3 regions of the Halonatronomonas betaini genome follow, and region 3 is predicted to be linked to each of the others. Evidence: riboswitches for the same ligand, from Rfam matches in the RefSeq annotation. Region 3 holds a riboswitch; each other region holds the start of a gene.
The links. A riboswitch is a leader RNA that binds a small molecule or an ion and turns the genes downstream of it on or off. The one in region 3 is predicted to bind cyclic di-GMP.

Region 1: it holds a riboswitch for cyclic di-GMP, as region 3 does, so the genes downstream of both, I0Q91_RS04460 (carboxypeptidase-like regulatory domain-containing protein) here and I0Q91_RS07745 (hypothetical protein) in region 3, are expected to answer to the same signal.
Region 2: it holds a riboswitch for cyclic di-GMP, as region 3 does, so the genes downstream of both, I0Q91_RS02045 (PAS domain-containing protein) here and I0Q91_RS07745 (hypothetical protein) in region 3, are expected to answer to the same signal.

Annotation. Positions count from the first base shown of each region.
Region 1 covers NZ_JADPIE010000002.1:285,310-296,507, forward strand. The annotation lists gene I0Q91_RS04455 (hypothetical protein) at 1-437, shown strand, start outside; gene I0Q91_RS04460 (carboxypeptidase-like regulatory domain-containing protein) at 637-1,521, opposite strand; cyclic di-GMP riboswitch class I at 1,589-1,667, opposite strand; gene I0Q91_RS04465 (single-stranded-DNA-specific exonuclease RecJ) at 1,740-3,353, opposite strand; gene I0Q91_RS04470 (DUF47 domain-containing protein) at 3,601-4,251, shown strand; gene I0Q91_RS04475 (inorganic phosphate transporter) at 4,276-5,196, shown strand; gene I0Q91_RS04480 (DUF3006 domain-containing protein) at 5,292-5,504, opposite strand; gene I0Q91_RS04485 (MBL fold metallo-hydrolase) at 5,522-6,631, opposite strand; gene I0Q91_RS04490 (YaiI/YqxD family protein) at 6,627-7,073, opposite strand; gene I0Q91_RS04495 (TraX family protein) at 7,170-7,808, opposite strand; gene I0Q91_RS04500 (alanyl-tRNA editing protein) at 7,824-8,984, opposite strand; gene I0Q91_RS04505 (gluzincin family metallopeptidase) at 9,001-11,198, opposite strand, start outside.
Region 2 covers NZ_JADPIE010000001.1:395,769-406,966, forward strand. The annotation lists gene I0Q91_RS02030 (TetR/AcrR family transcriptional regulator) at 1-585, opposite strand, end outside; gene I0Q91_RS02035 (class I SAM-dependent methyltransferase) at 941-1,783, shown strand; gene I0Q91_RS02040 (methyltransferase) at 1,814-2,509, shown strand; cyclic di-GMP riboswitch class I at 2,602-2,683, shown strand; gene I0Q91_RS02045 (PAS domain-containing protein) at 2,825-5,506, shown strand; gene I0Q91_RS02050 (TM1266 family iron-only hydrogenase system putative regulator) at 5,852-6,127, shown strand; gene hydG ([FeFe] hydrogenase H-cluster radical SAM maturase HydG) at 6,120-7,520, shown strand; gene hydF ([FeFe] hydrogenase H-cluster maturation GTPase HydF) at 7,504-8,757, shown strand; gene hydE ([FeFe] hydrogenase H-cluster radical SAM maturase HydE) at 8,744-9,760, shown strand; gene I0Q91_RS02070 (MetQ/NlpA family ABC transporter substrate-binding protein) at 9,812-10,621, opposite strand; gene I0Q91_RS02075 (methionine ABC transporter permease) at 10,637-11,198, opposite strand, start outside.
Region 3 covers NZ_JADPIE010000004.1:40,882-52,079, forward strand. The annotation lists gene I0Q91_RS07710 (LacI family DNA-binding transcriptional regulator) at 1-840, shown strand, start outside; gene rbsK (ribokinase) at 853-1,755, shown strand; gene rbsD (D-ribose pyranase) at 1,771-2,169, shown strand; gene I0Q91_RS07725 (sugar ABC transporter ATP-binding protein) at 2,169-3,659, shown strand; gene I0Q91_RS07730 (ABC transporter permease) at 3,707-4,630, shown strand; gene I0Q91_RS07735 (D-ribose ABC transporter substrate-binding protein) at 4,673-5,560, shown strand; gene I0Q91_RS07740 (hypothetical protein) at 6,004-6,723, shown strand; cyclic di-GMP riboswitch class I at 6,847-6,932, shown strand; gene I0Q91_RS07745 (hypothetical protein) at 7,107-9,080, shown strand; gene I0Q91_RS07750 (DUF5723 family protein) at 9,095-10,417, shown strand; gene I0Q91_RS07755 (GntR family transcriptional regulator) at 10,498-11,187, opposite strand.

The DNA.
Region 1 (11,198 bases), on a different contig from region 3:
TTCTTTTTCTCTTCATAATTGGAATTGTCTTTGTGTTCAGCGCTATAGATTCTTATGCAATTGTAACAAGAGGCGGAGGCTTACCAACCAGAGTACAGTCTTTATTAGTTGATAAGGTAGAATTAATTCCACAGCTTGCAGATTATGGATGTACTGGAGCTGGAACATTGTTAGTAGGTTCATTTGATTTTGGGTCTGGTTTACAACAGATATTGATGGTTGATCTTTCAGGGATTGGAGAAAATCCTGATTTAAATTTCCCTGGAGGACAAACTTTCCAGGTTAAATCTAATGATATCTTATATGCTTCTGTTAATGCATGTGAAGCAGGATATGCTCATTGTATGATTATCCTGGAAGCAGGAGTCAATTATGAAGATGAAATTCTTGAAGTATGGTGGCAAGAAGGAGAAACATTAATAATGGTTAGTCGATAAAATATTAATTACCATAACCTGTAGAACCTAGGTTCTACAGGTTTCATTTTAATAAATTAATTTATCTAAATTATTTAACTGCATTTCTAACTGCCTGAATTATCCTATCTCCACTAAAAGATTGAAAAATTAATAAAAAAAAAGTAAAGAGACAGGTTTTAACCTGTCTCTTTAAGTAATAGGGGTTTTATTAAAAATTCTAGTCTAACCCTGGTTCATCATCGGTAAATTCATTTATATAATCTATTTCATATCCATTTTCATCAACTATAATATCAAAAAGATGCCAGTGCATTCCATTTTCATCTGTAGGAGCTTCATATTCAGTCCATTCACCGTTTTCACGAACGCGAACCATTGCTTCAGAATCACTTATTTCTGGTACATCTTCTCGATTATCTGAATCATACATTGAAAAGTTTTTAATGAAATATATATAGCGACCTTCATATAATCTTTCAATCCGAATAGTTTCAGGTTCATTATTCTCATAAGTTAAAATATCTTGATCAAGTTCAGCATAGGGATAACTATTTCTAGAACCTTGATCCTGATAATAAATATGATAACCTTCCTGGCTGGAATCATTACTATCTGGAACTATTAAGTGTGCATCAAGGTCCTCGACACCTTCTTGCCAGTTTAATTCAAATAGCAAATCTGCACTTATTGTACTTTCTTCATTTCCATTATCACTATCTGATTCATCATCTTCACTATATTCTTTATATAATCTAAAATTTATGTTAATTGTTTGGCCATCTTCTTCCACTTCTACTGTTCTTGAAACAGGCTCATAACCGTCTCTTGTTACTGTAATTTCAGTATTGTTATCAACATCTTCTAATCTATAATTACCATCACTTTCTGAGTATGTTACTGAGTTACTGTCTGTTCTCACTATCCTGGCATCTTCTACAGGGTTATCGTCACTGAAAGTTTCAACAACTGTACCACTAACCTCACCTCTAACAGGTCTATCACCGGTAAAAGTAACTATATCACTGGATGAAGAACAGCCTGTAATTGCAAAAACAACAAATAAAACCATGATAGAAAACACAATTTTTTTGATATTTCTCATAATATCCTCCTTAAAAAAGCCCATAAAAAACAAAAAACTACTCCGAAGAGTAGTGTAAATTAATCCCTCCGGTAGCCGAACCACCCTGTTTATCAGGGTATCTAGCTTTGCGAACCTGCCTTTCGACAGGAGTGCCTTTATCTCAGGTAAATATTTTATTTGTAAATAATTATAATATGAATAATTATAAAAAACAATAGGCTAAATTAATTATATTATTAATAAATATCCTTAACTATCAAGTTAATATAAGTTCTATTTCTAAATGTTGTCCATTCTGGCTGATAAAGGAGATCAGCATAACCAGATTTAACTCTCTCAAACTTATCAGCCATATAAAATCCTATGCTTTCAATATCATTAGACTCAAATTTTAAATGTCTTTCTTTAATTAAATTAGGATTATCTATTTCAACATCTTTAGATAAAAAAACAGGATGTCTATTTTTATGCCCAAAGGGAGCAAGTCTGTATAGACTATCAAGTAAATCTGAGTTAACCCTATCTAAATCTAATTCAAGATCGTAAGTCTCCCTTTTATACTCAATACCTTCTGCTAGCTGATTAACTTTTTCAAAAAAGTCTCTAAATCTTCCAGCTTTTAATTTTAAACCAGCAGCCAGCTTATGACCTCCAGTTTCTTCTAACATACCTTCTTGCTGACATCTCTTTAAATTCGCATAAATATCAAAAGGCTCAATACTTCTGGCACTTCCTTTTAAGGTCTGACTATCAATAACAATAGCTGGTTTATTATATTTGCTAGAAAGTTTGCCGGCTATCAAACCAACTAGCCCCCTTAAAATTTTACCCTTAACCAAAATCACATTCAATTCTGGTTTGATTTTCTTATCAACTATCTCCATTATTCTATCTGTTAATTCTTTTCGTTTCTCATTATTTGAAATTAATTGATGAGCAAGTTGATTTAAATCTTGGGCTGGTTTTCTTTCTTCATATAAAAGTAAGTCAAGAACAGGCTCAGGCGATCCCAGTCTTCCTGTTGCATTAATGGCTGGACCTATCTGATAACCCAGATCCGAAGCAGTAATTGCTTCAGGTGATTGGCACAAAAAAGAAGTTAATTTATCCAGGCCAGGATTTATATCGCCTGAACAAAATTTTTCTAGACCGGCAGCAACAATATATCTGTTTTCACCTACAAGTGGAACAACATCTGCGACAGTAGAAAGAGTTACAAGATCAAGAACCTCATCAAATGATTCCTTTAATAAAGCCTGACCTACTCTCCAGGTAATTCCTCCTCCAGAGAATTCTTTAAATTGATAATTCCCACTTTTTACTTTTAGATCTATAAAATTATCACCTAAAATTTTCAAACTCTCTAAATCGTCATTTTTATGATGGTCAATAACTATAACTTCAATATTATCATCTTTTAACTCATTTATTTCTATCTGATTAGAGATACCACAATCCAGGGTTATAACCAGTGATGGCTTTAATTCTTTTTTGATTAACTCAACTGATTTTTTTGAAAGCCCATATTCATCCCGATATCTATCACCACTTAATATTTTGATATTAGCTCTAGAATCAAATTTTTTAACTGCCTTATAAAGAATAGCAGCCGATGTCAGACCATCACAATCAAAATCGCAAAAAATAACTATTGAGCCATGTTCAATATGTTCTTTTAATAAGTCAATCACATTTTCTATATTTGGAATATCATTATAAGACTGAAGTTTATCTATAGAAGGACTAAAAAAATCATTTAACTTCTTTCTGGTATTAAAGCCTCGCTTTATTAATATTTTACTAATACTTTCATCTAAATTATATGATTTTGCTATCTCTTGATAATTCATCTTTTCCTCCAATTAATAAGTTTTATTTCTATTAATATAATATAACATCAAATATATTGGATAGCAAAAATCTTAAAGACTTGACAAATAAATAATACTTATAGTATAATTTGAGCAAGTAAATTGTTAAAAAATTTAAATATTTAGGTTGAGATATTAGAGAGGCCTTTTTGAGCAGTAAATTCTCCGCTGGATTTCTGTGTCAAAAAGGTTTTTTATTTCAAAAATTTAGAGGAGGTATAAAAGTATGGCAAAATTATTTGGTGATTTCGATAAGCTAGAATCTGATTTTGCTGATTTTGGTGAAATGGTTGGGGTTTGTATGACAAAATCTCTTGAAGCCCTTTTTCTTTATTTAGAAGAAGGAGAAAGTGAAAGGGTTAAAGAGCTTACCAGTATTGTCCATAGATATGAAAGCAAAGCAGATGAGAAAAGACGGGATATTATTACTAGCATTTTAAACGGTAGCTTAATGCCCCATACCAGAAGTGATATGTTAAACTTAATTGAATCTATTGATGATATAGCTGACTTTTCAGAAGATATTATAGATGAGATAATCTTTCTTGGCTTAAAATTTGAGTATCTTGAAATTGAAAAAACTAAAGAGATGAAAGAATTGCTTTTAGAACAATATAGTAAATTAACTAAAGGTTTAAACCTTCTCTTTAAAGATATGGACCAGGCTTTAGTCTATGCCCATCAACTTGAAGAAATTGAATCTAAACTTGATGATATAGAAGAAGAATTAATTAGAAGTGTTGGGCAGAATGAAGATCTAGATACGGCCAGTAAACTTTCCCATCGAAATCTGATAAAAAATATATCTGACCTGGCAGATGTTATTGAAAAGGTTGGAGATGTAATAGAGATAGTAATCTCAGTAAGACGAGGATAGAGTAGCTAAGAAAGGGGAATTTCTATGTGGTACCTTTTATCTGGAGTATATTTAGGCGGAACTCTTGGAGCAAATGATGCAGCCAACATCTTTGGAACTGCTGTTGTTACTAAAGCTCTTAAATTTAAAACAGCTGCTTTATTAAGTGTAATTTTTGTTATTATCGGTTCTGGTCTTGAGGGTGCTGGAGGCATGGAAACCCTTGGTGGCCTGGCAGAACAGACACTTTTAACAGCCTTTTTAAGTTCACTGGCTGCTGCCCTTACTGTTACTTTAATGACCGTACTGGAATTGCCAGTGTCAACATCACAGGCTGTTGTTGGAGCCATAATTGGTGGCAACATCTTAACAGGAACTGTTGACTTTTCGCCACTTATACCAATTTTATTTGCATGGATATTAACTCCGATTGGAGGCCTTGTGATTTCTTTTATTCTATATAAGTTATATTCAATATTTGTACAACATAGAATTAATAATCTTAAATATTTTGAGACATTTGTTAGGGTTGGACTTGTACTGGCAGGAATGTATGGAGCCTATTCATTAGGGGCCAATAATGTCGCCAATGTTGTAGGTGTATTTGTTGAAGCTGGCATGTTTGAACCAGAACTTGCTGGTATTATAGGTGGTATGGCTATTGGACTTGGTATATTTTTTAGTAGAGGAGTCATGGAAACCATTGGCAGAAGAATTACTGCTTTAACGCCATTAACTGCTTTAATAACAGTCATAGCTCATTCTATAACACTTTATATCTTTGCTAGAATAGGTATACCGGTCTCATCATCCCAGGCTATTGTTGGAGCAGTATTAGGGATTGGTCTGGTCAAAGGCACTAATATGATGGATTTTGAAATGGCTAAAAAAATTCTCTTTGGCTGGATTGGAACTCCATCAGTTGCCTTTTTAATTGGGATAATTTTAAATATTATCTTTTTATAATTTATTAAACTACTTGCCATAAATTATAGTTAGTGTTATAATAATAACATCAGTAATTTTCATTTGCCCCATCTGTACCCTCAGATGGGGTTTTGCTATTTATTTTTTAATTTTTCAATAAGATTTTTCACCCTTTTTTTTGCTTCCTCAGTTTCACTTATCTCCTTTTTAAATTCTAATGAAAGAATATCACTTTCATTTGACTTTTCTGGAAGATATTCAACTGGTATTTCAAAACTATATTTCTCTTCTGGTCTAATTAATAAAATAGCAATTCCATTTTCAATCCTATCGACTGTTACTTTCATAATATACAACTCCTGGATTATATAGTTATTTGATCTTTCCATCTATTAAACTTGTTTGAATCAATTCCATCGACTTCTTTTATTTCTTCAATTGTCTGGAACTCATCATTGTCCTCTCTATATTCAATAATATTATCAGCAGTTACAGGTCCAACCCCCCAGAGTGATTCAAGTTGAGACTTAGAAGCCTGATTAATATTAATTTGGCTATAATTAGTTTCTGAATCTTCAGGTTCGCTTATTTCAGATTCCTCTGCTTGATCTAAATCATCTTGATTTAATCTATTTGTTTCAATAGAATAATACTCCCCATCTGTATTAACAATTATATCACCATCTAAATCATTTCTATAAATCTCAATATCATTTTTCTCGAGTAAATTTATAACTTCTGGCGCTGGATGATTAAATCTATTATCCTCGCCTACCTGGATAACAGCTATTTCAGGATTTACAGCTTCAAGAAAATAATTATTAGTAGAAGTTCTGCTGCCATGGTGAGCCACCTTAAGGATAGTTGACGAAATATCAATACCAGTACCTAAGATTTCTCTTTCAGCAAATTCCTCAATATCACCGGTAAATATAAATGATATCTGATCATATTGAAGATAAGTTACAATAGAAGAATCATTCAAGCTATATTTTTCTGTATCTTCGCCAGGGTGAATAATATCAAATGTCAGATTATCCAGTTCTATTTTATCTCCTCTTCTAGGCGTTTTAAAAGTAAGATCTTTTTCATCTATTAAAAGTAAATAATCTTCATAGGTCTGAGATGTATGGACTCTACCACTATCATAAATAGCATCAACTGGAAATTTTTCAATTACTGCAGATAAACCTCCAATATGATCAGCATGAGGATGAGTAGCAATAATCGCATCAAATCTATCAACGCCGGCCTCATTTAGATATGAAATTAATTTCTCTTCAACACTGGCAAATCTATCACCACCATCAATTAAAACTGTATCACCTTCTTGATGCTGCAAGAGAATAGCATCTCCCTGGCCTAAATCGATAAAATGAACTGTTAATTCTGCTGCAACATTAAAACTGAATATCAGCAGAAATGCGAGTGCGAATATTAAAATTAAAAATTTATTTTTTCTAAAGATATTAATCCCGCCCTTCTAATAACCTAATTAAACATTTCTTAAAATTTTTATCTTCCTCTGGAGTTCTCTTGCTATGAGTTGGGTGACGTTTATTTGCTCTCCTCATTTTAGCATATAAATGGCGTTTAGCCAGAAGATTATCTATATTTTCTTCAGTATATCTATTGCCTGAGTTATTGAGAACAGTAGCTCCTTTTCCTAAAACCAGAGCAGCCAGTCCATAATCCTGAGTGATAACTATATCACCTGCTTCGACTCTATTTATTATCTCCATATCAACTGACTGAGATTCTATATCTAACTTTTTAATCTTAGCATAATCAGATTCTATCTGATGGGCATAATTAGTAAAAATAATTAATTTATAGCTAAATTCTTTTGCAATCTTTTCAGTTATCTGAATTACTGGAGATCCATCTCCATCGACTAATATCTTAATTCCTATCACCTGACTTTCTATTGCCAAATTTTAATTTTTTTAGGACTATAATATAATAAAATTTTTATTTTATAATTTTCCTAACTTATTATAAACTACTTACGTTCAAAAGAATAACCCAAGAATTAATAAATGAACAGGATAAAATAAATAAAAGAAATATTTTAATTTTAACCCCTGTTTACCACTATAAAATTTTATCAGAATAAATGAAATAAGAGCAAAAAGCTGAATATAATAAAATGTTGAATCTCCAGGATTCATTAATCCAATAAATAAATAAAAAAATCCATATAAACCTGTTACTGATATTAACATATACTTATAATCATACCTGAAATGATGAATAAAGTAGATTAAAAAAACACCAAAAAACCTATAATCAGCACCAATAATATCTGCCAGAGATGCTAGCAATACAACTGGTATGATACTTCCAAATCTATCACTAAGAGCAATTGCAATTAATCCTAAAGCTAGAGTGACAAATATATTTAATCCAGAATCAAAACCAAAGGCCAGCCAGAATGGATATTGGGATATTATTGCAAGTATAGCTAGCCGGGCCAGATATTTATTAAAATTTGAAGTATGGCAATAACCTTCAGTTATTAAAAAAGCAAATAACGGAAATGCCAGTCTTCCAATGATTCTCAGAATAATAAGATCAGGGAAAATAACATAACCAATATGATCAATTAACATTGTTGTAATAGCTATTATCTTTAACTGAAATGAGCTCATACTATCATCTCTTTTTTAGATACTTTTTAAAATAATTTCTCTAACCTTACTTAGTGCTTCTGGTAATTTATCTGGATTACTGCCTCCTCCCTGAACAAAATCGGGCTGTCCTCCACCATTACCATCCAATATAGGCATTACTTTTTGAATTACTGGGTTCAAATTAAACTCAGCTATATCTTCTGATCTTGCCAGTATCATTCTTGCAGTCTTGCCATCCTGCTGCCCGAAAACTACTATTCGCTGATTAACTGAAACAAGCAAACTGGCCAACTCCTGGACTTCTGTAAACCCGAGATTATCAAAACTATTAATAATAAGTTTATACTTTCCTATCTCCTCTGCATCCTTAATTAATTCAGCTTCTTTATATTTTAAAAGTTGGCTTTTAAGATTATCTATTGTATTTGATTTATTATTTAGTTCTTCTAATAACCTATTAGTTTCAGCTATAATTTTCTTATTATTAACAGATAGTTTATCTCTTAAAAAAGCTGTTAAATTATTTTTGAAACGATAATCTTCAACTGCTCTTTGTCCACACAAAAAATGAAATCTGGTACCTACTTTATAATTTTCTGACCCAATTACTGAAATGATTCCGATCTGACCAGTACTTTTAAGATGTGTACCTCCACAGGGATTTCTATCGAGGCCAGCTATCTTTACAATCCTGATATCATCTTCGTTGTCACCAGGATATTCAATTGAAATATCCTTATTTTTGTATATAAAATGATTACATCTAGTTTCAATCTTTTCTATCTCTTTCTGAGCAAGTTTAATATCTGTATCAATAGTAAGGCTTGATTCTCCTAAATGAAAACCTATTGTTTCTGCCTGATATAAGTCCTTTGCAACTGCAGAAAGAAGATGCTGACCTGAATGCTGCTGCATTAAATCAAAACGTCTTTCCCAGTTAATCTTACAATCCAAATCGATTTTTTTAGAGGGTAGTTTATCCCCAACATGAAATATCTTGCCACTATCCTCATAAACATAACTGATCTTACTCTCTCCTATACTTCCATTGTCTGCTGGCTGTCCGCCACCTTCTGGATAAAAAGCAGTCTTATTTAATCTAATATGATATTTCCCTTTCTCTTCAAAATAATCTATGATATTTGCTTTAAAATCCTGTTTAAAGGAATCATTATAATATAATCTTTCTGTCATTTTCACACCTCAGATATTAAAATTTAAGTTCTAAACCGAAATATGTCTTTACCTCTTCAGAACTGGCTGCCAGCCCAAGCCTAGGAACCAGGTGCAACCAGTTGGCAGTTCCTGTTTCTAATAGTAGCTCAAATCCACCACTTAACAGATTATAATCATAACTCTGATAATCAATAAATGGTTTAATAAAAAGATCCCCAAAAAATATATTTGGATTCCAACTTCCCTGGTGAATTTCAATTAATTTATATGTTAAATCAGCGCCTATTTTATAGCCACTATTCCCTGATACCTCAAACTCTCTGGCAGAATAGCCTGGCTTTAATTCCTGACTTAATGATGTATCAATAGTCAACCTGCCCTTTGAAAAAAGTTTCTGATATCTTATGCGGCCAAAATATTCCTGGCCAGAGAAATTTGCCTGAAGATTTAATGATAGTCGGTGGCCAGGATACCTAAAACCAATTCCTGAACCAAATCTATGATAATTAAAATCAGTCTGATAAAAAAGATCAATTACTGAAAGGCCATTTAAATTAGAACGATACAGAGGATAATTAAATCTCAACTGATTATATCTCCCTGATTCCTGACCAAAATTATTATAGCTAATAGTTAATGGTGCCAGCAATCTACTGGTAATATTAAAATCAAAGCTTCCTGCCTGATTTAAACTCAACTGATAAGAATTAAGCCCGGTTCCATCTTCACTATATATAAATACTGGCAACAATCTAACCTCAGGATTTAATAGATAACCTATATTACTGGTGAACCCATTGTTTACTCTAAGCTCCTGGCCAACCTCAGCAAGATCATAATTAATTTCCGAGCCAACAGTTAAATTTTCAACAGGTCTTGCCTGGTCATAATTCACTTCATTAATATCCTGTCTATAAATCGCCATTCCATCCAGGTTAAAGCTTAAATGATAAAGTTGATCATTTGCAATTACTGGATTTCTTGCATAGATATCATCTGTTAGTTGATAAGATTTGCCTGACTTTAAATCATAACTATAAATGGCTTCATAATCAAAATAATTAGCTACATAATAAATAATATCTCCAGCAATACTTATCTGTTTCTCAGGCATTTTAGTTGCCACTATCGGATTCAATTCAAGATTCTCAGGATCCAATAAATTAATATTCCAGGCAGACTGATTACCTTTGCTCACCGTTATTAGCATATCCTGATAGGCTTTTAATTCTCCGATTAACTCTGAAATATAGCCAACCTTTTCAACTTTTCGATCCTTATATTGATATACATATGAGCCATAATTATCTTTCCTGGCAGTGGCAAAATATATGCTGTCATTTAATACAGCAAAATCTCTAATTTCATCTCTTATAAGCTTTTCTTTAACTCCAGTTTCTAAATTCAATCGATATAAATTAGTAACAATACCTCTGGTATTATTATAAATATTTGGATAGCCAGACTTGCTATCACCTAAAAGAAAATAAGCATAACCATTTTGAACCTCTATGCCACCATGAATACCTGCTACAGTTTCTAATAGAACTTTCTCCTGACCTTTAATCAAATCAAATTCTATCAGCCGATTAATCCTGTGATATTCAAATGGAGCTGAACTATAACTATTGGATTTAAAATAATATAAGCTCTCATCTTTAGATGTCATCCCGGACAGATAGCCATTTTCATTAGATAAAATTTCCTGACCTGAAAATTCAAAATCCCAATTATCTTCGATAAGAAATTCTTTAAAATCCTGATATAACTCTGAAAAAGCCTTGCCATAAACCTCTTTAGCAGCTCTATCCAGTCCAATCCCAGGGAAAAAATTACCAGTGATTGCCGCCCAGTAATAAGCACCATAGGTATTAAATAATTCAGAGAACTTAGCTTCACCATATTGATTGGCAAGATAATCAATAAAAACAGCACCATATAAATACTGCTGGCCTCCAGGAAAATAATTATGATTATAAATTATCTCCTCTAATTCTGGTAAACTTTCTTCAGCAGCTGCTCTGTTTGCAAACCAGCGATAATAGCCACCATTTAACCTTCCTTCTGCTGGTGACTGTTGAGACTCAATGTAGATGGCCAGACCCTCAATCAACCAGAGAGGACTATGAATATTAGGTGACATTATATCACCAAATATTCTAGTAGTCACTTTGCTGCCTCCAGAAAGATTCTGGAGATGAGCCATATGGGTAAGTTCATGAATCCCCAGTC
Region 2 (11,198 bases), on a different contig from region 3:
GCTAATTAAGTCAATTAAAAGTTCAATCGTATCAGGATAGATCTCTTCGCCAATCTCCTCACGATGGAGGGTTAAAAGAAATAGAGATCTCAATAAACCTGAAATAACTTCTGGTTTTTCCTCGATCATTTTATCCTTCTCCTGAAGAGAGGTGATAAGGGGCATTAATTTTTCAGTATCACTTTTAATATGATCTTCAATTTTTTCTTCAGGTAGTTTCCTAACTATCTGCTGATATTCTCGCTGATTTTGATATAGCCTCTTGATCAGTTGATTTTTATCGATCAGCTGAAAACCCTTCATCAGAAAATCTTTAAAGCTTTGAGCTGTAATTTCGCCTTTAAAAATATTCGAATCCAATATTTCTTTCTGGATTTTTTCTTCCTCTGCCTCTAAAATTGTAAAATATAATTCCTCCTTTGAGCTGTAAAATGAATAGAATGAGCCCTGGGAGATTCCTGCAGCTTCAGTTATATCTTTGATTCCAGTCTTTTTAAGGCCAAACCTGCTAAATAATTCCTGACCAGCCTCAATCAACTTATCATTTATCATGTTCTTTTCAGCTTCGCTAAAGGCCTTGGGCATTCTGGCCACCTCCAATTATATAATGTATGAATGAATTTAATTTATGTTCATTGATATTTTTAATATATCATATTAAATCAATTAAGTCAATATCAATAGCCATACGAATAGGTGGTTACTTTTCCAGTCTAAAATTATATAATATAACTGTAATAATCTAATATTTAACCTGAATATATTCAGGTACAAATCATTATTTGGATAATATTTAATCAAAGATACGCTGTAATAGAATTGAAACTGGGTTGGTACTGGGTTGATACTGGGTTGGTACTGGGGTGGTACCGAGGAGATACCGGGGAGAGATTGGAGGAAAGGTATCTTCAAAAATAACTTATTATGGAGTGAGATAAAGATGAATATCAAAAAATTGCTAGAACTTTCTAAGAAGCCGGAGATATTTACAAGGTCTGATCTAGATTTCTGGGACGACTGGCATATCTCTAAACAGATGCTTAATGCTCACCTTGATCCTGATTGTGATGCTGCCAGCAGGAACTTTGAAACGATTTCCAGCTCAATTAACTGGCTTGTTGAAGAGATTTTGCCTGATCATGCTCATGGGACAGGACTTCTGGATCTTGGCTGTGGCCCTGGATTATACGCTGCTGAGCTGGCCAGGGCTGGCTACAGAGTTACCGGGATTGATTATTCCAGGAGATCGATAGATTATGCCAGGGAAGAGGCTGCAGCAGAGGGTTTAGAGATCGAATATATTTATCAGAACTACTTAGAGATCGATTATCAGGAAGAGTTTGATGTAATTATGCTGATCTACTGTGATCTAGGGGCTCTGACAGATAAAGAAAGAGACCACCTTTTAAATAGGGTTTATCAGGCATTAAAACCTGGAGGCCTTTTTATTTTTGATGTCTTTTCAGATAAGAATCGAGATGAAAGCTCAACAAGAAGGAGCTGGGAAATCAATGACGGAGGGTTCTGGCATCCTGAGCCCCACCTTGCACTGACAGAAACCTTCCTCTATCAAAAGAATGATACTTTTCTGGATCAGACTATTGTAATGACTGAGTCTGGAGAGATTAACTTATATAGAATTTATGATCATTTTTATACCAGGGATTCAGCAGTAACACTACTGGATAGCCATGGGTTTAAAGATCATGAATTTTATTCTGATCTGACTGGTAAGAGTTATTCAAATCAGTCAGAGACGATTGCTTTAGTAACTAGAAGATAGAAGTGCTATAAATATAGAAGGGGGATTTTAATGGAACCAGATAAAATTATCATTGAAGAAGCTTCCTCATTAAACTATCTTTTTAAGGGCCAGTTTATCCATCTGGTATTTCAAATAATTATAGCTGCAATAACCTGGTTTTTAGCAGAAACAGCTTTAAGTCAGGGAAGTTGGCTAGGTCAATCTGATAGAACCTGGCTTATACTTGGAATAATGGTATTTTTCTTCCATCAAATTATTGTAGCTCTGGTTTTTAGGTTGCAGCTTGGGCAGGCTTTATTTACCAGGCTGTTTGGCCGGCTGGACTTACTGGTCTGGGGGATCATCTTTTTCCCGTTTTTAGCTGCCCGTCCATTTACCGTCATGGCTCTTGCCAGAGCCAGTCAGAATACATTAAATATTAATTTGTTCTTTGCCAGATTTCTGGCCATATTACTTATAATTCCGGCTGGCTATACACTCTGGTCAGTCCTGAGATATTTTGGCTTAATTCGGGCTTTAGGTGGCGATCATTTTAGGGTGAAGTATCGGAAGATGGGACTGGTCAAAGAGGGAGCTTTTAAATACACAGATAATGCCATGTATCAATTTGCCTTCTTGCTTTTATGGGCAATAGCATTATATTTTAGATCATATCCGGCTTTGCTGCTTACGATTTCACAGCATCTTAGCATCTGGTCTCTGTATTACTGTATTGAGAAACCTGATCTTGATCTGCTGTATTAATAAAATTTACTTTATTTTAAAGATTATTTGTATATGCAGAAAAAATATCTTGACTTTATTCAATATTGATGGTACTATAGTACCAGTCAACATGCAAATATTGGCAAACCTGTTGTGAAACAGGGACGCAAAACCCTGGATCTTATGTCTTAATAAGACTGCCTGGTTGCTGCTTTAGAAATTCAAAGCATCAATCAACTGGTCCCTGGACCAGTTTTTTTTATATTAAAATGTTCGAAAATTATCAAAGTATTGTTACACAGCTTTAATATTTGAATCTGTTTTAAATTATAGCTATAGGATGGTGTTACTGGCATGAATAATAATTTAGCTTTTAAAAAAATTATCGATAGTGTTGATGAAATTATAGGTATTCAATATCCAGATCATACTATAGATATGTATAATCAGGCAGGCTATGATTATTTAGATTTATCCAAGGAAAAAGTTGTAGGTAAAAAATGTTATGAATTAATAGGAAGAGATTCTGAATGTGATATCTGTGCAGCAAAACAAACTCTAAAGAGTAAAAAATTAGAATCAGTTGAAAAGTACATTCCTGAAAAGGATACCTATATAAAATCAATTACTGCCCCAATCTTTGATGAAAACGGCGATATTATTAGGATAATTGAATGTATTAAAAATATAGCATATCAAGAAAGTAGGGAAGAAATTGAGCAATTAAAAGAATTATTAGATAAACTAGTTAATAAATCTCCAGGGATGACATATCAATTCAAATTACTTCCTGATGATTCTTATACTTTTCCCTATATCTCAGAAGGTATAAAAGAACTTTTAGGCATTTCTTATAAAGAAACAAAAGACAATCCTGATAAGGCTCTTTCTTATGTTCATAATAAAGATTATGATCGAATAGTCCAGGAACTTAATAAATCTGCCAAAAACCTCTCAGTCTGGAGTGAAGAGCTAAGGATTATTTTGCCAGATCAAAATGTAAGATGGATAGAATCTATTGCAATGCCAGAAAAACTGGATGATGAGAGTATAATCTGGCACGGTAATATTTATGACATAACTAAAAGAAAAACCCAGGAATTAAAAATTAAAGAGTTAAATAAAGTTGCAGTTGAATTTCATGAAATAAATAATGAAAAAGAGATCTGTGAAAAGACCCTTAATTCAGCTAAAAACATTTTGTCTCTAGACTTAAGTAGTATTAGATTAGCTAAAGATGATAAATTAGTTGCAATTGCAACTTCTGATAAAATAAAATTGCAAGATGTATCTATAGATCATGGGATTTTAGGTAAAGCTTATAAAAATAATCAAAGTTATTTGACTATAGATTCAGCAAAAGAGCCTGATGCAAATCCAATTAAAAATAGCTATAAATCAGCTATAACTATACCAATTGGTGGTATCGGGGTCTTTCAGGCCGTTTCTTTACAAAAAAATGCATTTAACAGGAGAGATTTAGAACTGGCTGAAATTCTTATTGCCAGTACCAAATCAGCTTTAAATAGAGTTTATTCTCAACAAAAAATCAAAGATAAGAATCTGTTATTTAGTAGCACCCTTGAAAGTATCCAGGATGGAATTATAGTTTTAGATTCTGATTTTAGAATTCGCTATGCCAATTCAAAAATAAAAGAGTGGTATTCTTTAGATAAATCATTAATCGGAGAGAACTGCTATCAAGTTTTAAAAGATTCAGAAACTAGATGTGAAAGCTGCCCCTCAGAAGAAAGTTTTAAATCAGGTAGAGTAGAAAAAACAATTACTAGCATAGAACAGAGTAATCAAACAAAGCAACTAGAAGTATATAGTTATCCTATGTTAGATGACAATAATAATATCCATGGGTCTGTAAGTTTTTATAGAGATATAACAGAGTATTTAAAACAGAAAAAATTACTTGAAATGAATAAATTTTTTGTTGATAACGCAGATCTATTAATATTGAGGGTATCACCTGAAGGAAAAGTTGAATATGCTAACCAGACAGCACTTACTAAATTAAATTATTCAAAAGAAGAGTTTATAGGTTCATCTGTAGCAAATTTTATATTTACTGAGGAATTTGTTCCTAGAAATAAATTTTGGAATAAAATAAAAGAAGAGGGCAGTATAACTTATGAAAGAAATTTTATAAAAAAAGATGGAAGTAGTTTTCCAGTTGAAATAACAAGTCAGTATTTTAGCTATAAAGATCAAGAGCATGAATTTGTGTTTATTCAAGACATATCAAAAAGAAAAGCATCAGAATTTAAGCTATTGAAAACTAAAGAGAGACTTGATCAGGAAATAAATAATGCAAAAGATTTACATGAAAAGAGATTGCCGATTAGTTTACCTAAGCTCAATGGTCTTGATATTTATGCCTATTATAAACCTGCAAATGAAATAGGTGGGGATTTCTATAATTTTATAAAACTTAGTGATAACAAACTGTTATATTATATTATTGATATTACAGGACATGGCCTTGATGCAGCGATGATGAGTTCTTTTGTTAAAAGTACAATTAATACTTATGTAAAACTTCTCCCTGCTGATAAAGTACCAGATCCTAAAGAATTATTGAAGTTTATTTATGAACAGAATTTGGAAGAAAACTTCCCTGATGATTATTTTGTAACGATTAATCTTGGAATTATTGATACTGAAGAAAACCAGATGGTTTATAGTAGTGCAGGCTCTCATATACCACCAGTTATTTTTAATGAAGCTGTTAAAGAACTTCCTGCTGGAAACCTGCCTATTTCAAAAATGATATCATCAGATGCAATTGATTATAAAAATGTAAAAGTTGACCTATCTTCAGGTTCAATAATATTTTTATCAACTGATGGCCTTAGCGAGCAGACTAATACAAAAGCAAGATACAGTGATCAATATAATGAAATTATAAGCCAGAATACTCATATGTCAATTGAAAAAATAGCTGAAGCATTAAATAAAGACTTTGCTAGTTTTTGTGATGGTGACAATGATGATGATATTACCTATTTAATATTTAAAATCACATAATAAGTTACATACTTGTATTTAGAACATATTTTAATATCTATTGACTTATTGATAATAGTTAGTTATAATATAAATACATGATATAAATATCACAAATAATTCCGGATTCAGGGGGAGCAATCCGCCGGATCGGGTAGAAATATTCTTATGGCTCTATTTTCAGGGATATCTATGTCTTATCTATGTCTTTAGATATCCAGGCTTTGCGATTTATATCGGTTTATAATTGCAGAGACTTATCTCTGTAAATAGTCTACCATATATTATACTCTACCCGCCCTGTTAGCCAACAGGGTTTTTCTTTTACATAATAATATTATAATTTTCACATGAAAGGGTGGGAAGATGAGTAATTCTAAAAGAATTGGTGTTGTCGGGATAGTTATAAAAGATAGAACAGAAGTTGCTGAAAAACTAAATAAGATTTTAAGTGATTATGGAGATATAATCCTTGGCCGGATGGGGATACCTTCAAGGGAATATAATCTCTCTATGTTATCATTAATAGTTGAAGGAACCCCAGACCAGGTGGCTGGGATGACAGGTAAAATCGGTAATCTGCCAGGAGTTTCAATCAAATCAACTCTTACTTCAGTAGAAGTCGGTGATATCAATGACTAAACCATTAAGAGAAATATTAGAGCTAAATAATATAGAACAGGTCCTTGCAGATACCAATCCTCCAGATGCTAATGAATTTGAGCAGATAATTACTAAAGCTTTAAAGCTGGAAGGTTTAAATGAGCTAGAGGTGGCCAGGCTTTTAAAGATAGAAAGCCCTAAAAAAATCGTGAAACTGCTTGAAACTGCCGGTAAAATCAAAGAGGAGATCTATGGCAAAAGGCTGGTAGTTTTTGCTCCTTTATATCTGGATAACTATTGCAGTAATAACTGTCTCTATTGTGGTTACCGGGCTCCAAATAAAGAATTGAACAGAAAAGAACTTTCAGAATCAGAGATTAAGAACGAAGTTAAAGAATTATTAAATACAGGCCAGAAAAGATTGCTGATTCTAACAGGTGAGAGGAATTCTTCTAATATTGACGATCTTCTAGATAAGATTGATAAGATCTATGCAGTTGATGGCGATAATCCAGGAGAAGAAGTCAAAAGAATAAACCTTGAGATAGCCCCACTTACAGAAGAGGAGTTTGCAAGGGTTTCTAACTCTAAAATTGGAACTTACACCTGTTTCCAGGAGACCTATCATCTACCAACCTACAATCAGATGCATCTTTCAGGGAAAAAGCAGGATTTCGACTGGCGGCTGGAGGTTATGGATCGAGCAGTTAAAGGTGGAATAGATGATTATGGCATCGGAGTTTTGTTTGGTCTCTATGATTTTAAATATGAAGTTCTGGCCATGTTAAGACATGCCAATTATCTTGATAAAAAGTATGGAGTCGGTCCCCATACAATCTCTGTGCCCAGGTTTAAACCAGCTGCTGGCGCTAAAATCAAAGAGGCCCCCTATCCAGTCAGCGATGATGATTTTAAGCTGTTGATAGCTATAATTAGAATGGCCCTGCCCTATACAGGCATGATTCTCTCTACAAGAGAGCCAGTCCAGTTAAGAAATAAGCTATTTAAATATGGCATCTCCCAGATCAGTGCTGGCTCCTGTACTTCTCCAGGTGGTTATAACGATAAGGCTGAAGAAACTGGCCAGTTCAAACTCTATGATAACCGAAATTTAGAAGAGATTGTTACAGAGGCAGTCCAGGCAGGTTATCTGCCAAGTTTCTGTACATCCTGTTACCGGCAGGCCAGGACAGGCAGAGATTTCATGGAACTGGCCAAACTAGGAGATATCAAACCCTATTGCCAGGCCAATGCATTATTAACCCTGGCAGAATATCTAATAAATTATGGATCAGAACAGTTACAGGCTGATGGCTTTAAATTAATCGATCAAAAAATCAATGAAGTCAGAGAGAAAAATCAGGCACTGGCAAATAAAATCAGTAATAAATTAGACCAATTAAAGGATGATAAATATGACCTCTACTTTTAATTCAACACCAACAGCTGAAAGACCCCATATAGCAGTCTTTGGCAAAAGAAATGCAGGTAAATCAACGATGATAAACTTTTTAACAGATCAGGACCTGGCCCTGGTCTCAGAAATACCAGGCACAACAACTGATCCTGTTTATAAATCCATGGAAGTTCTGCCTTTAGGGCCGGTGATTTTTATCGACACTGCTGGTATTGATGATAGAGGCAATCTAGGCAGCAAAAGGGTCGAGAAGACCCTCAGAGTTATCAGAAAGACAGATCTGGCCCTGATGATAATTAATAACCTGAAAGATTTAGAATATGAAAAAGACCTTATTTCCAGGCTTGAAGAGAATTCAATCCCTTATTTGATTATCTTTAATAATATAGATAATCTCGATCTTTCAAAAGCTGAGATATCAGCAGCCTTTGGTGATTTCTCTCCAGAAAAAATTATTATAGCTGAAAATTATAGTAATAATGAGCGAGAAGAAATTCTAAAGGCCCTGGCTTCACTGGCCGGTGAAAATAATAATCTAGAAGCTGCGGCAAAGAGATTAATCGGGGATCTAATTCAGCCAGACGATCTGGTTCTATTAATAATTCCGATAGATAGTGGGGCGCCAAAGGATAGATTGATTCTGCCTCAGATGCAGACTTTAAGACGAATTCTGGATAATAGAGCCCAGGTTTTAGTCGTCCGACCAGATTCAATTAAATCTGCCCTGGTAAATTTGAAAAAACCTCCAGCACTGGCAGTTACTGATTCCCAGGCCTTTGCCCAGGTAAGTAAATTAGTTCCTGATAATATTCTCCTGACTGGTTTTTCAATATTATTTGCCCGGTATAAAGGAGACTTAAATAGCTATCTCCAGGGAGTAAATTACTTAAAGAAATTAAAACCTGGTATGGAAATTCTGGTTGCGGAAGCCTGTACCCACCGGAAACGCCATGAAGATATAGGAACAGTAAAAATTCCAGGCTGGCTTGAAGAAATAGCAGGAGGAAACTTAAACTTTACCCATTATGCAGGACAGGACTTTCCAGCAGAGATTGATAAATATGATCTTGCCGTTTTCTGCGGTGGCTGTATGATCAATCAACAGGAAGTTACCAGCAGAATTAGAGATGCCAGGAATGCGAGAGTACCAGTCATTAATTATGGTATCCTGATAGCCTGGAAGATGGGGATACTGGATCGAGCTATCCAGCCCTTTTTAGATGAGGTGGAAATCAATTATGCAGCCAATTAATTTTAATGATCAACTCCAGGTTTTAGATAATCTTGAATTAATTCTAAGCAATGATTGCTATAATCAGAATCTTTTTAAAACTGCTGATGAAATCAGGCAGAAATATCATGGAGATGGTGTTCACTTAAGGGGCCTTATAGAATTCTCAAATTACTGTAACAGAAGCTGCTATTATTGTGGACTTCGTAAAGAAAATAAAAATCCAGAAAGATACCGCTTAAGCCAGAAAGAAATTATTTCAGCAGCCTTAACAGCTGAAGAATTAGGCTACGGTACAGTTGTTCTCCAATCCGGGGAAGATAATCATTTTACCCTGGAAATAATTGCTGAAATAGTTAAAGAGATCAAAGAAAAGACTGACCTGGCTATAACATTATCTTTAGGAGAAAGAACTAAAGAGGAGTATCAGGAATGGCGTCAGGCTGGAGCCGATAGATACCTGCTCCGTTTTGAGACCTCTGACCCTCAGTTATATGAAAAATTGCATCCTGTCGGGAACTTTCAGAATCGAATAGATAATTTATACTGGCTTAAAGAGTCAGGCTATCAATTAGGAAGTGGTTCTCTGATTGGTCTGCCGGATCAGTCAGTCCAGAACCTGGCAGATGATCTCAGGCTCTATAAAAAGCTGGATTTAGATATGGTCGGGCTTGGCCCATTCTTAATGAACCCCAACACCCCGCTGGCTGGTGAAGATAACGGTTCTTTTGAACTGACCTTAAAAATGCTGGCCTTAACAAGAATAATTCTGCCCAAAGCCCATCTACCAGCAACAACAGCTTTAGGAACTGTTGATAGCAAGGGCAGAGAGAAGGCTCTCCAGAAAGGTGCTAATGTAATGATGCCTAATGTTACCCCGAGAGAATACAGGGCAAATTATCAATTATATCCAGATAAAATCTGTACAGATGAAAATCCGGTAGATTGTAGTCATTGCATTCCAGCCCGGCTGAAGACAATTGATCGCTTTCCAGCTACTGGTCCAGGTCATTCATTAAAGTAAATATTAAAAAAGCCACAGGGAGGATTATTTACCCTGTGGCCAATTATCTAATTAAAATACTGGTACAACAGAACCTTCATACTCCTCCAGGATAAACTCTCTAATCTCTTCACTCTGGAGAACTTCTAACAGGGCCTGAATCCTATCATCATCCTCCTCATCTTCGGCCCTTACGACTAAGACATTACTATAAGGTGATTCATCGCCTTCAATAATCAGAGAATCTTCTAATGGGTTTAAGTCAGCCTCTAAAGCGTAATTTGTATTGATAACTGCCCCATCAAGGTCATCAAGGGATCTTGGCAATAATGCTGCCTCTAACTCCCTGAATTCAAGGTTAAGCGGGTTATCAACTATATCCAGAGGGGTTGCATTTAAGTCTTCAGGGTCCTCAAGTTCAATTAATCCCTCATTATGGAGCAATATCAATGCCCGGCCCTCATTGGATGGATCATTAGGTATCCCGATAAGTGCTCCTTCAGACAAATCATCGATATCATTATAATTATTGGAATAAAGCCCAATCGGTTCAACATGGATAGCTCCAACTGATACTAAATCAAGGCCATGATCAGAACTAAATTGGTTTAAATAAGGCTCGTGCTGAAAGAAGTTTAAATCTATACTGCCATCATCTAATGCCAGGTTTGGGGCAACATAATCGGTGAATTCAACAATCTCGAGCTCAATCCCCTGCTCTAAAAGTACAGGCCTAACCTGTTCTAATAATTCTGCATGGGGTAGTGGAGTTGCTCCAACCTCTAATACTTCATTTGCCCTGACATTATTATTGATAACTAACTGACTTCCACCGATTACAAGACCAATCAACACGAATACTGCAATTATCTTTTTTATCATTATTTTCATCTCCTTTTAATTTTTATGATCAAATATATTGGCGATTCTATTGCCTGTAAATTGGATTATCTGGACTAAAATAACTAAAATAACTATCGTCTCAATCATTATGCCTAATTGGAATCTCTGATAACCATACCTAACGGCGATATCACCTAAACCACCTCCTCCAACGGCACCAGCCATGGCTGAATATCCAACCAGGCTGATTCCAGTTAGGGTGATTCCTAAAACAACAGTAGATAATGCTTCAGGCAAAAGCACCATCAGTACTATCTGTAATTTTGATGCCCCCATAGACTTTGCAGCTTCAATAACTCCAGGGTCAATTTCCAGTAAGGCATTATCAACAACCCTGGCCATAAAGGGAATAGCCGCCACAGAGAGAGGTACCACAGCAGCAGTTGTCCCGATAGATGTGCCTACAACCCATCGGGTAAAGGGTATTATTGCCACCATCAAAATTATAAATGGAATTGATCTGCCCAGGTTGATAATTCCCTCAAAAATCAGATTCAAAAATTTATTAGGTAAAATATGTTTCTGTCTTGTTATCGTTGTCATTACACCTATTGGG
Region 3 (11,198 bases):
GTTGGACTGATTATACCTGATATTAATAATCCATATTTTCCTGAAGTGGCCAGAGGCGTTGAAGATCAGGCCCAGGACAGCTCTTATTCTGTAATTTTTTCAAGTACAGATAATAAACTGGAGCAGGAGCAAGAGGTTATTGATTTGATGCTGCAAAAGCGGGTAGATGGCTTGATTGTTTCCCTTTCGCTGGCCAATAGAGATATTTTAAAACGGCTGGAATCCAGAAATATACCGGTTGTGCAGTTAGACCGGAAGATACCTGATTCAATATATCCGGCGGTAATGATTGATAATCAACAATCTGCTTATAAGGCAGTTCAGTTTTTGATAGATGAAGGTTATAAGGAGATTGCTCATATTACAGGAGATTTACAGACTGTGCCAGGTCAGGACCGGGAAGATGGTTATAGAAAAGCTATTTTAGATAATGATTTAAGGTTGGCTGAAGATATGATATTTGAAGGTAATTTTAGTAAGAGGTCTGGATACGAGGCTATGGAGCAGATGATCGCTAGCGGTAACTTACCTGAAGCAATCTTTGCAGCCAATGATATGATGGCATTAGGGGTCCTGGAGGCCTGCCGCCATGCAGAGATTAGAATTCCAGAGGATTTAGTTTTAATTGGCCATGATAATATTTCGATTTCCAACCTGGTTTATCCTGCTTTAACAACGATGGCCCAGCCAAAATATAAGTTAGGAAGACAGGCCAGCAAGATGTTGATTGATCTGATTAATATTAAACAGAAAAAAGGAAGCCTGGATAAAGAGGATTTCTTTGCAGACCAGATCCTGGAAACTAAATTGGTTAGAAGAGGCTCTACTGCAAGGGTTTAGAGGAGGGAAGCTATGGCTGAAATAGTAATTATCGGTTCGATGAATATGGATTTTGTGATTAATTGTGATAGATTACCTGAACCTGGAGAGACACTAACTGGAAGGAGTTTTGCCAGACATCCTGGTGGTAAAGGTGCCAATCAGGCTGCAGCTGCAGGACTTTTAGGCGCCAGACCACTATTTATTGGAGCCAGAGGAGCTGATGAGATTGGTCAGTCCCTTGAGGATAATTTAAATCACCAGGGTGTTGAGACAGAGTTGATTACTGCTGATACTGAAACAGGAACGGCCCACATCTTTGTTACTGATGATGGTGAGAGTCATATAATAGTTATTCCTGGGGCCAATGGAACCCTTGATAATGGTGATATCCGCTCGGTAGCGACAGAAATACAGGAGGCTAAAATCCTGTTGCTTCAGCTTGAGATTCCCCTGGAGGCTGTAATGGAAGCTGCCAGAATTGCTGCAGAGGCTGGTACGACAGTTATTCTGGATCCGGCCCCTGCTCAGGAGCTGCCAGATGAGCTTTTAGAGAGGGTAGATTATTTATTGCCAAATGAGACTGAACTTAAGATGTTGACTGGATCAGCTGAAATTGAAGCAGCCTGTAATCAGCTTTTAACTAGAGGTGTTAAAAATATAATTGTAACGCTTGGAGATAAGGGAGCTTTGCTGATAAATGCTGAAGGTGAGAAAGATTTTGCTGCTCCAGAGGTTGAAGCTGTTGATACAACAGCTGCCGGTGATGCTTTAGCTGGAGCCTTTGCAGCTGCATTAAATAAAGGGCTTGAGCCTGAAGAAGCTGTAAGAGAGGGCATCTATTATGGTTCGGCAGCAGTTAGTCGGCCTGGGGCTCAGAGTTCTTTATTTTCCAGCGCTGAATTTGCAGAATTTTTAAATTCCAGGTCTGAATGATAGGAGGTCTGTGAGATGAAAAGAGGAGTATTATTAAATAGTTATTTAAGTGGCCTGATTGCAGATTTAGGTCATAAAGATAAAATTGTGATTGCTGATGCAGGGCTGCCAGTTCCTGCTGGCGTTGAGAAGATTGATCTGGCAGTAAGTTGTGGCCTGCCTGGTTTTGTTGAAACTTTGCAGTCAGTTCTCTCTGAATATCAGATTGAAGCAGGTATAATGGCTGAGGAGATAAAGACTGAAAATCCAGTGGTTCTTGATGAGACACTGGCTGTATTACCTGAGGAAATAGAACCAGAGTTTGTTAGCCATGAGGAATTTAAAAGGATGACTGAGGATTGCAGGGCAGTTATCAGGACAGGTGAATGTTCGCCCTTTGCCAATATTATTTTAGTTGCCGGGGTGACCTTTTAATGGCTAATAAATTGCTTGAGATGAAGAATATTAGCAAAAGCTTTCCTGGTGTGCAGGCTCTTTCAGAAGTTGATTTTAATGTTGATAAAGGCGAAGTCCATGCTTTAGTCGGTGAGAATGGTGCCGGTAAATCAACATTGATGAAGGTTTTGACTGGAATCCACCCTGATTATGAAAAGGGCAAGATATTTTATAAAGGCGAAGAGGTTAGATTTAAGAGTCCGGCAGAGGCTCAGGCGGCTGGTCTGGCAATAATTCATCAGGAGTTAGAGTTGATTCCAGAACTGACAGTTGCTGAGAATGTCTTTTTAGGCAGGGAGCCTGGTCGTGGCTGGATAAATAAGCGAAAATTGAAGGCTGATACTAAAAAGATCTTTGACAAGATGGGTATTGAGATAAATATTAACAAAAAGATTAAAAACTTGACTATTGGTAAACAGCAGATGGTTGAGATTGCCAAAGCTATCTCTCAGGATGCTGAGATTATTGCAATGGATGAACCGACATCCTCTCTGTCTCAGCAGGAAGTTAGAATTCTTTTTGATTTGATTAAGGATTTAAAAGCAGAGGGGATTGGGATTATTTATATTTCCCATCACCTTGAAGAAATCTTTGAGATCTGTGACCGGGTAACTGTGTTACGAGATGGTTATAAAGTTAAAGAACAGGCTGTGGCTGATACTGACAGAGACGAGATTGTCAGGCAGATGGTTGGCCGGGATGTTGAAGATAGATTTCCAGATTTTAAAATTGATGAAGGTAAGCCTATCTTTGAGGTTAAAAATCTGTCAGTGCCAGGTTTGATTTCAGATGTTTCTTTTGAGGTGAAAAAAGGTGAAATCTTTGGGTTGGCAGGCTTGATGGGATCCGGACGTTCTGAGATTGCCAGAGCTATTTATGGTTTATATAAAAAGCGGTCTGGAGATATTTATTTAGAAGGCAGAAAACTAAATATCAAATCTCCTGGAGATGCAATTGATAATGGTGTCTATTATCTGACTGAAAATAGAAAAGATGAAGGTCTTATACCTGAGCTTTCAGTTGGTGAAAATATGAGTCTTTCAATTCTTGAGCAGTTGACCTTTGTCAGGGGAGTTATTTCAAAAAGGAAAGAGAAGAACCTGGTTAAGGATTTTATTTCCAAGTTAGATGTCAGGACCCCTGGTCCCTGGCAGTTGATTAAGAATTTAAGTGGAGGTAATCAGCAGAAGGTTATTCTAGGCAGAGTTTTATCGACTGACCCTAAACTGATTATTATGGATGAGCCGACTAGAGGTATTGATGTTGGCGCTAAACATGAGATTTATAAGTTGATGGAAGAACTTGCCGCTGAAGGTGTTACAATTATCTTTATTTCTTCTGAATTGCCAGAGATCTTGAATTTGACTTCAAGGGTTGGAGTAATTTATAATGGCAGACTTCAGGGAATTATTGATGGTAGTGAAGTTACTCAGGAGAAGATAATGAATCTGGCAACAGGAGGTAGTTGATAGTGGAATATGCAAGTAACGAACAGAAAGATAAATATAAAGAATTCATTCTCCAGTTTTTAGATAAATTTAAAGCCGGAATTGGCCTTCTGGCGATGGTTATTGTTATGTCTTTTTTAAGCGATCGCTTTCTGACACTACCGAATATGTTAAATATCTTCCGACAGGTTTCAATTATGGGGATTATGGCTGTTGGAATGACTATGGTTATTCTGGCCCAGGGTATTGATTTATCTGTTGGTTCGATTCTTGCTCTTTCTGGTGCTGTCACTGCTGGAATGATGGCCGGTGATACCAGTATGGTGCTTTCTGTTTTAATTGGTCTTGCAGTTGGTACCGGTCTGGGGCTTTTTAATGGGCTGATGATCTCTAAAGCTAAATTACCTGATTTCATTGTTACTTTAGCAATGATGAGTATTGCCAGAGGACTGGTTTTAGTATATACCGGAGGAAGGCCAATTTCTGGTTTTGATCCTGCTTTTAGGACTATTGGTGGTGGCAGGGTTGGTATGGTTCCAATTCCAGTAATTATTTTTGCAGTGATATTAGTAATTGGCTATCTGGTTTTAAATAAGACTACCTTTGGCAGATATATTTATGCAGTTGGAGGTAATCAACAGGCTGCCAGACTTGCTGGAATTAATACAGATAGCATTAAAATAAAGGTTTATGCAATTAGTGGGTTTTTATCTGCAGTCAGTGGTGTAATTTTAACTTCAAGGCTTAATTCAGCCCAGCCGACAGCAGGTGTTGCCTATGAGCTTGATGTTATCGCTATGGTTGTTTTAGGTGGTACCAGCCTGGTTGGAGGAAAGGGTACGATTGGCGGAACTTTAATTGGTGCGCTGATTATTGGAGTTTTAAATAATAGTCTTAATCTGTTAGGTGTTGCTTCCTTTTATCAGGAAGTGGCAAAGGGTCTGGTTATCCTGGTTGCGGTCTTGCTGGATAGTCTTCAGCACCGGGACTAAGATAATATAAATAGTTTAAAATCTAAAAGGGGGTAATATTAAATGAAAAAGTTAGTTGCTCTGGTTGTTGTTATGTCATTCATGCTGGTTGCAGGTTTTGCTGGTGCTGCTGAAGCCTATGATGTTGGTCTAGCGATTTCAACTCTGGATAACCCGTTCTTTGTTGATTTAGCTGATGGTGCTGAAGAAGCTGCTGAAGAATTAGGAGTTAATCTGACTGTTGTTGATGCCGGTGATGATGCTGCAACTCAGATGAGCAGCGTGGAGGATTTAGTAATTCAGGGAATGGATCTGATTGCGATTAATCCTGTTGATGGTGATGCAATTGTTCCAGCTATTGAAGAAGCCGATATGATGAATATTCCTGTTATTACTGTTGATAGAGGCGCTGAAACTGATGTAGCAGTTCATATTGCATCTGATAATGTTGAAGGTGGCCGAATGGCAGCCGAATATATGGCTGAGATGCTAAATAATGAAGGTAGAGTTATTGAACTTGAAGGTATTCCAGGAACTTCAGCCGCTAGAGAAAGAGGCGAAGGTTTTAATGAAGTTATGGATGAAATTGAAGGTATTGAAATAATTGCCCGTCAGCCTGCCGATTTTAATAGAGCTCAGGGTATGAGTGTTATGGAAGATTTACTTGAGGCTCATGAGAATATTGATGCTGTATTTGCCCATAATGATGAGATGGCCCTTGGTGCAATTGAGGCAATCGATGCCGCCGGTTTAACTGATGAGATTATGGTTGTTGGTTTTGACGCTATTGGCGATGCTTTAACAGCTATTGAAGAAGGTACTTTAGCTGCAACAATAGCTCAGCAGCCTCATGAAATGGGAAGATTAACAATTGAGATGGCAGTTCAACTTCTTGATGGCGAAGAGGTTGATGAATTTGTTCCAGTACCTCTTGAGTTGATAACTCAGTAAGCTATATGAATTAGTTGGTTGAATAAGAATTTGAGTTTAAATATAATATTGTTTTAATAATGGCTGGTGGCCCTGGTGGGCTGCCGGCTTTTTTTGTCTCATATATTGAGATTTTAATGCATAATATTCATTTTACATGTATATTTAATGTATAAAAACTTTGTGAAATATGCAAAGAGATAGGACTTGGTAAGAGTCGGGTGTGGAGGGGGTCTGGAGAGGAGTTTTTGTATATTTATTCAACTGGTAAAAAGTTTAATTAATAGTTGCAAAATAATTCACGATCTAATATAATAGGGTGGTAGTTTGAAATTATTGCTAATTATGAAAAATATATTATGGCGTAAAAATTTTGAATGATATTGAGGTTGCGAATGGGGGGTTAGGCAGGAGTATATGGAGAGTAATAGTTAGTTAATTAATAAAATTAAGAGGTGATTAAGATGAATAATATATTTTATATGGAGAAAAATGAATTGATGCGATTTGTTGAAGATAAGTTTATAGAGATGGTTGATAATGGGTCAATATCGATGAGAGATAAAGAAGTTAAGGATATGATGAACAATAGGGTTGCCAGAGATGAATTTTTGAAAATTGCGATGTCAGATGGTTATTTAATTTTGATGACAGATAATTACCTGCGGGGGATTGAGTGTGAGCAGGCAGGTGGTCTGATGTATCTGGAAGAGATGGATTGTGATGATGAATCTTTGAGTGCTTTGCCAGAGAAAGATTTTAACTGGCTGTCGACTATAATTAAAACTTGTTTTATTAATTTTTTATTTTCTAACGATTATTATCCTGAGGAACTATTTATGACTGAGGGTTACTCATATAAAAATTCTGTCTTGTATGTTGATGATTTTTTAGTTAGTTTATTAGAAAAAGATTCAGTTACTGATAGTGAAAAAGAAGAGATGGAAAGGATATTTGAACTCTGGTTTGAAGCCTTTGATGGTTATGATATTTCAACTTTCGAAAAATATATAATAGAAGTTTTTGATGATTGCTGGGATATTCAACTGGCTTATTTAAAGAGTTTAATGAGTCCTTTTATAGAAAATGGTTACATTGAGGATGATATTGAAGGTGAAAGGTTTATTGTGACGGAGAAGACTTTTAAGTGTATAGATTGGATGAAATCTTTGAAGGGTTTGTAGGGGTGGACTGAATTTTATTAGTGATAAAAAATAATCAGTAAAATACTTTAAATAGGTATTTTTTCTTATGTTTTTGCAGGATATTTAATGATGACGGCGAATATTAATAACAGGGCATAGAACTAAATATTTTGGCAAAATTACTGAAAGGTAATGGCGCAAAGCTATGGGTCTAAAGATGGTTTATCGATGATTGCCAGGCTGCGATGAGTTTTAGATTTTATTAGTTACTGTAGCTATTTTACAGTAACTTTTATTTTTTAAAAACATAGTAAAAAGGTATTATACAATAAATATAGAAGGAGTTTATAATATGTAAGTTTTATTTAAAAATTTGCAGAAATATATTTAGCTTAATCAAAAAAACATAAAGAGGAGTGAAAATGATGAAGTTTAAGAAGACGATGTTGCTGGTTTTTGTACTTATCTTAGTTGTTGGATTAACTGGCTGTGATAACTGGCAGAGTGGGCTTGATGAGGTTGAAAATGCAACCGGGCCTTCATGGGATCTGGATCTTTCGATTCCGTTGTTGCCGGCGACAAATGTTGATGTTGGGGAGGAACTGGCTAAGGAGTTTGATGAGGATTTAGATACTGATGAAGATGGGAATTTTAAAATTAGCCTATTAGAGGAAGATGATAGAGAAATTATAAATGAAAAGATCAATATTGATGATTTTAAGTTTGAACCTGTTGAGTTTGAGCCTGAGTTAGATGGTGTTGAATTTAACCTGGATGATGTAAGTTTTGATAATATAAATTTAGAGAGTAATGCTGATGCTAGCTCACTGGATAATTTAAACTCTGAATTTAAGGTTGATGAAACTGAAAAAATTGATGTAAGTGAATTGACTAATATCGATGGTTTTGAATATCTTGAATTTACTGATGGAAGTATAGTTGTTGAGATACCAGAGGAATTTGAGTTATCAGATGATGGTGTGAAGATTGAGTTTGCAGGAGAGAAATTAGATCGGATCGATGGTAGAACTTTTAGTTTTGATGGAGTTAGCATAGATAAAGATAAATTTGCTGACGATAATAATGAGATTGAAATAGAAATCATCTTTACTATTGTGGAGTTAGAAGGCGATAAAGATGGAGATTATTCAGTTAGTTTAAGGGTTGATGAGGATCTTGAGTGGGATATTAGAATTGAAGATTTTAATTTAGAATATGATTTTGCTTTTGATTCTGATGTAATCGATGCAGAAGATATTGTTTTTAAAGAAGATAGTAAATTAATATTTGAAATAATAGATTCTGATTTGACTTTTGAAGATATTAAGCTTGTTATTGATGATAGAGAAACTAATAAAGATGGTGAAATAAACCTTGCTGGCATGACATTACAGGAGTTGTCTGATAGTAAAATTGAATTTAGTGGAACTCTTCCTGGCGATTTAAATGATTTTGAAATTGGGATTAATCCTGCTAATTTGGCCTGGGAGGTTAAAGCGGAGGACGCAATTAAATTAATTAATGATGAGATTGAATCAAATGGTAATGACAAACTATTTAGTGAGGAAATTGATTTAACTGATCTTGATATTGATGATTTTAGCGATTACATTAAACCTTCTGCAGGTGGGCTTGAGTTTTTGATTGAATTGACTTCAGATATTGACGGTTTAGGCTTTGAACTTGATGGTTTTGTATTTGATGTGGATGGAGAAGAAGTTGAGGTGGATGATTTTAAGTTAAAAGCTGGAGAAGTTAGTGAGCTGCCAGAAGGTAAAATTGATGATTTATTTGATCTTATTTTTGATAGTGATGATCAGCCAGAGAAATTAACTATTAAAATTGATGGAATAAAAGCTATTAATGAGGATGATAAATTTATAATATATCCAGGGGATAATGAAATTAAAGCCAATGCAAAAATGAATTTTTATCTGGAGTTTGAATTTGTGGCAGATGAGAACCTGGATAATTTTATTTATAGGGCTGAACCTGAAGAATTTGATCTGGATGAAGATACCAGGGATGCTTTAAGTAATAATTTGAGATCGGTAGAGATTGTTCAGGAGATAGTTAATGAGTTGCCATTGAGTGGTGAGATTGAAATCTTTATCAGGGGAGATGAAGTTGATAAAGATGATTTTTATGATGATGGAAATGAGGGCATTTATAGTTCTGGATTGATTAATCTTAAAAAAGATAATCAGAGATATCGTTATCAGCAAGAACTTGATGAAGACTTTATTGAGGCCTTAACTGAAGAGAGCCCAATTTATATTGGCTTTAGAATAAAGATACCTATAGATGAAGATGAACCGGTGAGATTTTCAACGAATGATAGAATTGAATTGAAGATGTGGTCGAATGTGACAGTCAGAGTTAATTCTCAGGATTAAGGGGGTAGACAGAGATGAAAAAATTAGTTGTTTTAGTTATAGCGATTATGTTGGTTGCTTCTGTGTCAGTTAGTGCAAATTCACCGGTCTCCCTCTTTCCTGGGGAGACAGATAATATTGACAGGAATCCGGCGATGTTGAGTTTGACTGATTATGATTATGCTCTGCAGTTGAATCCATTTTATGGTGGAGCTTTCAATAATGCCTGGACTTTTAATCAGGTCTTTGATAATTTAAATGCTTATCTTGATGATTCCAGGAAACGAAATATTTTAGAATCTATTAGTGATAATGGTTTAGGTGTTGGGGCTGAGTTGAATTCTGGTCTGGCCTTTGGCCGGAATGATTGGGGCTTGCGAACTGGATTGAAATCTTATGCTGCAGCCACTATTGATAAAGAGGTCTTTGAGTTTATCTTAGAAGGAATGGCGACTGATGATGAGCCATCGATTGATTTGAGGCTGGATAATACCAGGTTTAATGCCAGAGCTGTTGTTGATACTGGATATGCCAGGGGCTTTGCTTATGAAGATATATCCGAGCAGATTGGATCTGAGCAGCTTGATGAGATGATTGCTGACTGGGAGTCATTTTATGTTGGATTTGGTGTTCATCACCTATTAGGTCTTGCCAATGTTGATGGTGGTTTGACTGGAAACGCTAATCTCGAGTTTACTGATGAGACAAGTATTGAGGTTGATGGTAGAATGCAGTTTGATTATACAACTCCTGCTGATGATGGTTTAGGACAGGGTCTGGCAATGGATTTTGGATTCTGGGGTAGTCCAAATCCTGAGTGGGAAGTTGGTTTTGCTGTCAATAATCTTGGATTTGTTCGCTGGCCATCTGCTACCAGATATAGCCTGGAAGAGGAGATTTATATTAGACTGGAATCAGCTGATGAACTTGATGGTGGATTTAGATTTGTTGATAGAGATGGAAATGAGATCGATGATTTTGAAGACCTGATTGAATCTGATGAGGTGACTGAAGAGCGGATAGGTTCTTATATGACTGCAAGTCCTGTATCTATTAAGGTGGATGCTGTCTATGATGCCCATCCTAATGTTGATTTAGGTGGTTCTGTTGGTTTCTATCAGGCTCCGAGGAATAATTTCAGCCTGGCTTTTGCCAGTAAGTTTACTTATCCTGAATTTATGCCGGTGACTCTGGGTATTAATTATGATACTTTCAGGAGAAATATTTCGCTGCCATTTAAGCTCGGTTTTAGAACTGAGCGCTGGGATATTTTAAATCTTTATGTTTCTGATTTGAGGATGATTCCAGCCCATGGCCGGGGTTTAACTGTTGGGTTTAGTACTGGTTTTAGATTTTAGATAATGACTTAATAAATTTAAAATCCCTCAGGATCTTTTGATTCTGAGGGATTACTATGTTTAAAAATAATTTTTGATAATTATTCAGTTGTCATATCTTCAAATATTTTTACGACGTTTTTTCTGGCATTTTCAATATGGCAGCGGACTATTTCTTCGGCCTGTTTAATATCGTTATCTTCCAGGGCATTATATAATTCTTGATGTTCTTTAAATGCTTCATCCATCCGACCTCTTCTGCTGAAACTCTGGGATCTAAATCTGGTGATCTGTTCAAAGAGGGTATCCAGTACTTTCTGGAGCCAGCGGTTATCTGCTGCTTCATATATAATCTGATGGAAGGCTATATCTACCTCTATGCATTTTTCCAGGTTTTGCTGACTGGTGGCAGTTTCTAATTCCATTAGATGATTTTTTAGCTGGGATTTTTGCTGATCAGTTAAATTAGCTGCAGCCAGCCTGACTGCAAGGGCTTCAAGTTCGGCTCTAACCTCAAATATATTATCAATCTCTTTTTTGGATTCGATTCCTGCTACAAAAATTCCTTTCTGGGGATGGATTTCTATAAGTTCTTCTAATTCCAGCATTCTTATAGCTTCTCTGACTGGAGTCCTGCTGACGTTTAGTTCTTCTGCGATTTTAACTTCTATTATCTTTTCGCCAGGGTCCAGCTTTCCTGTTAGTATTGCCTCCCTTAACACCTCATAAACCTGCATTCTAAGGGGCTTATAGCTATAATTATTTAATGATGGCAAGTTGTATTCTGTCATTTTCGGCACCT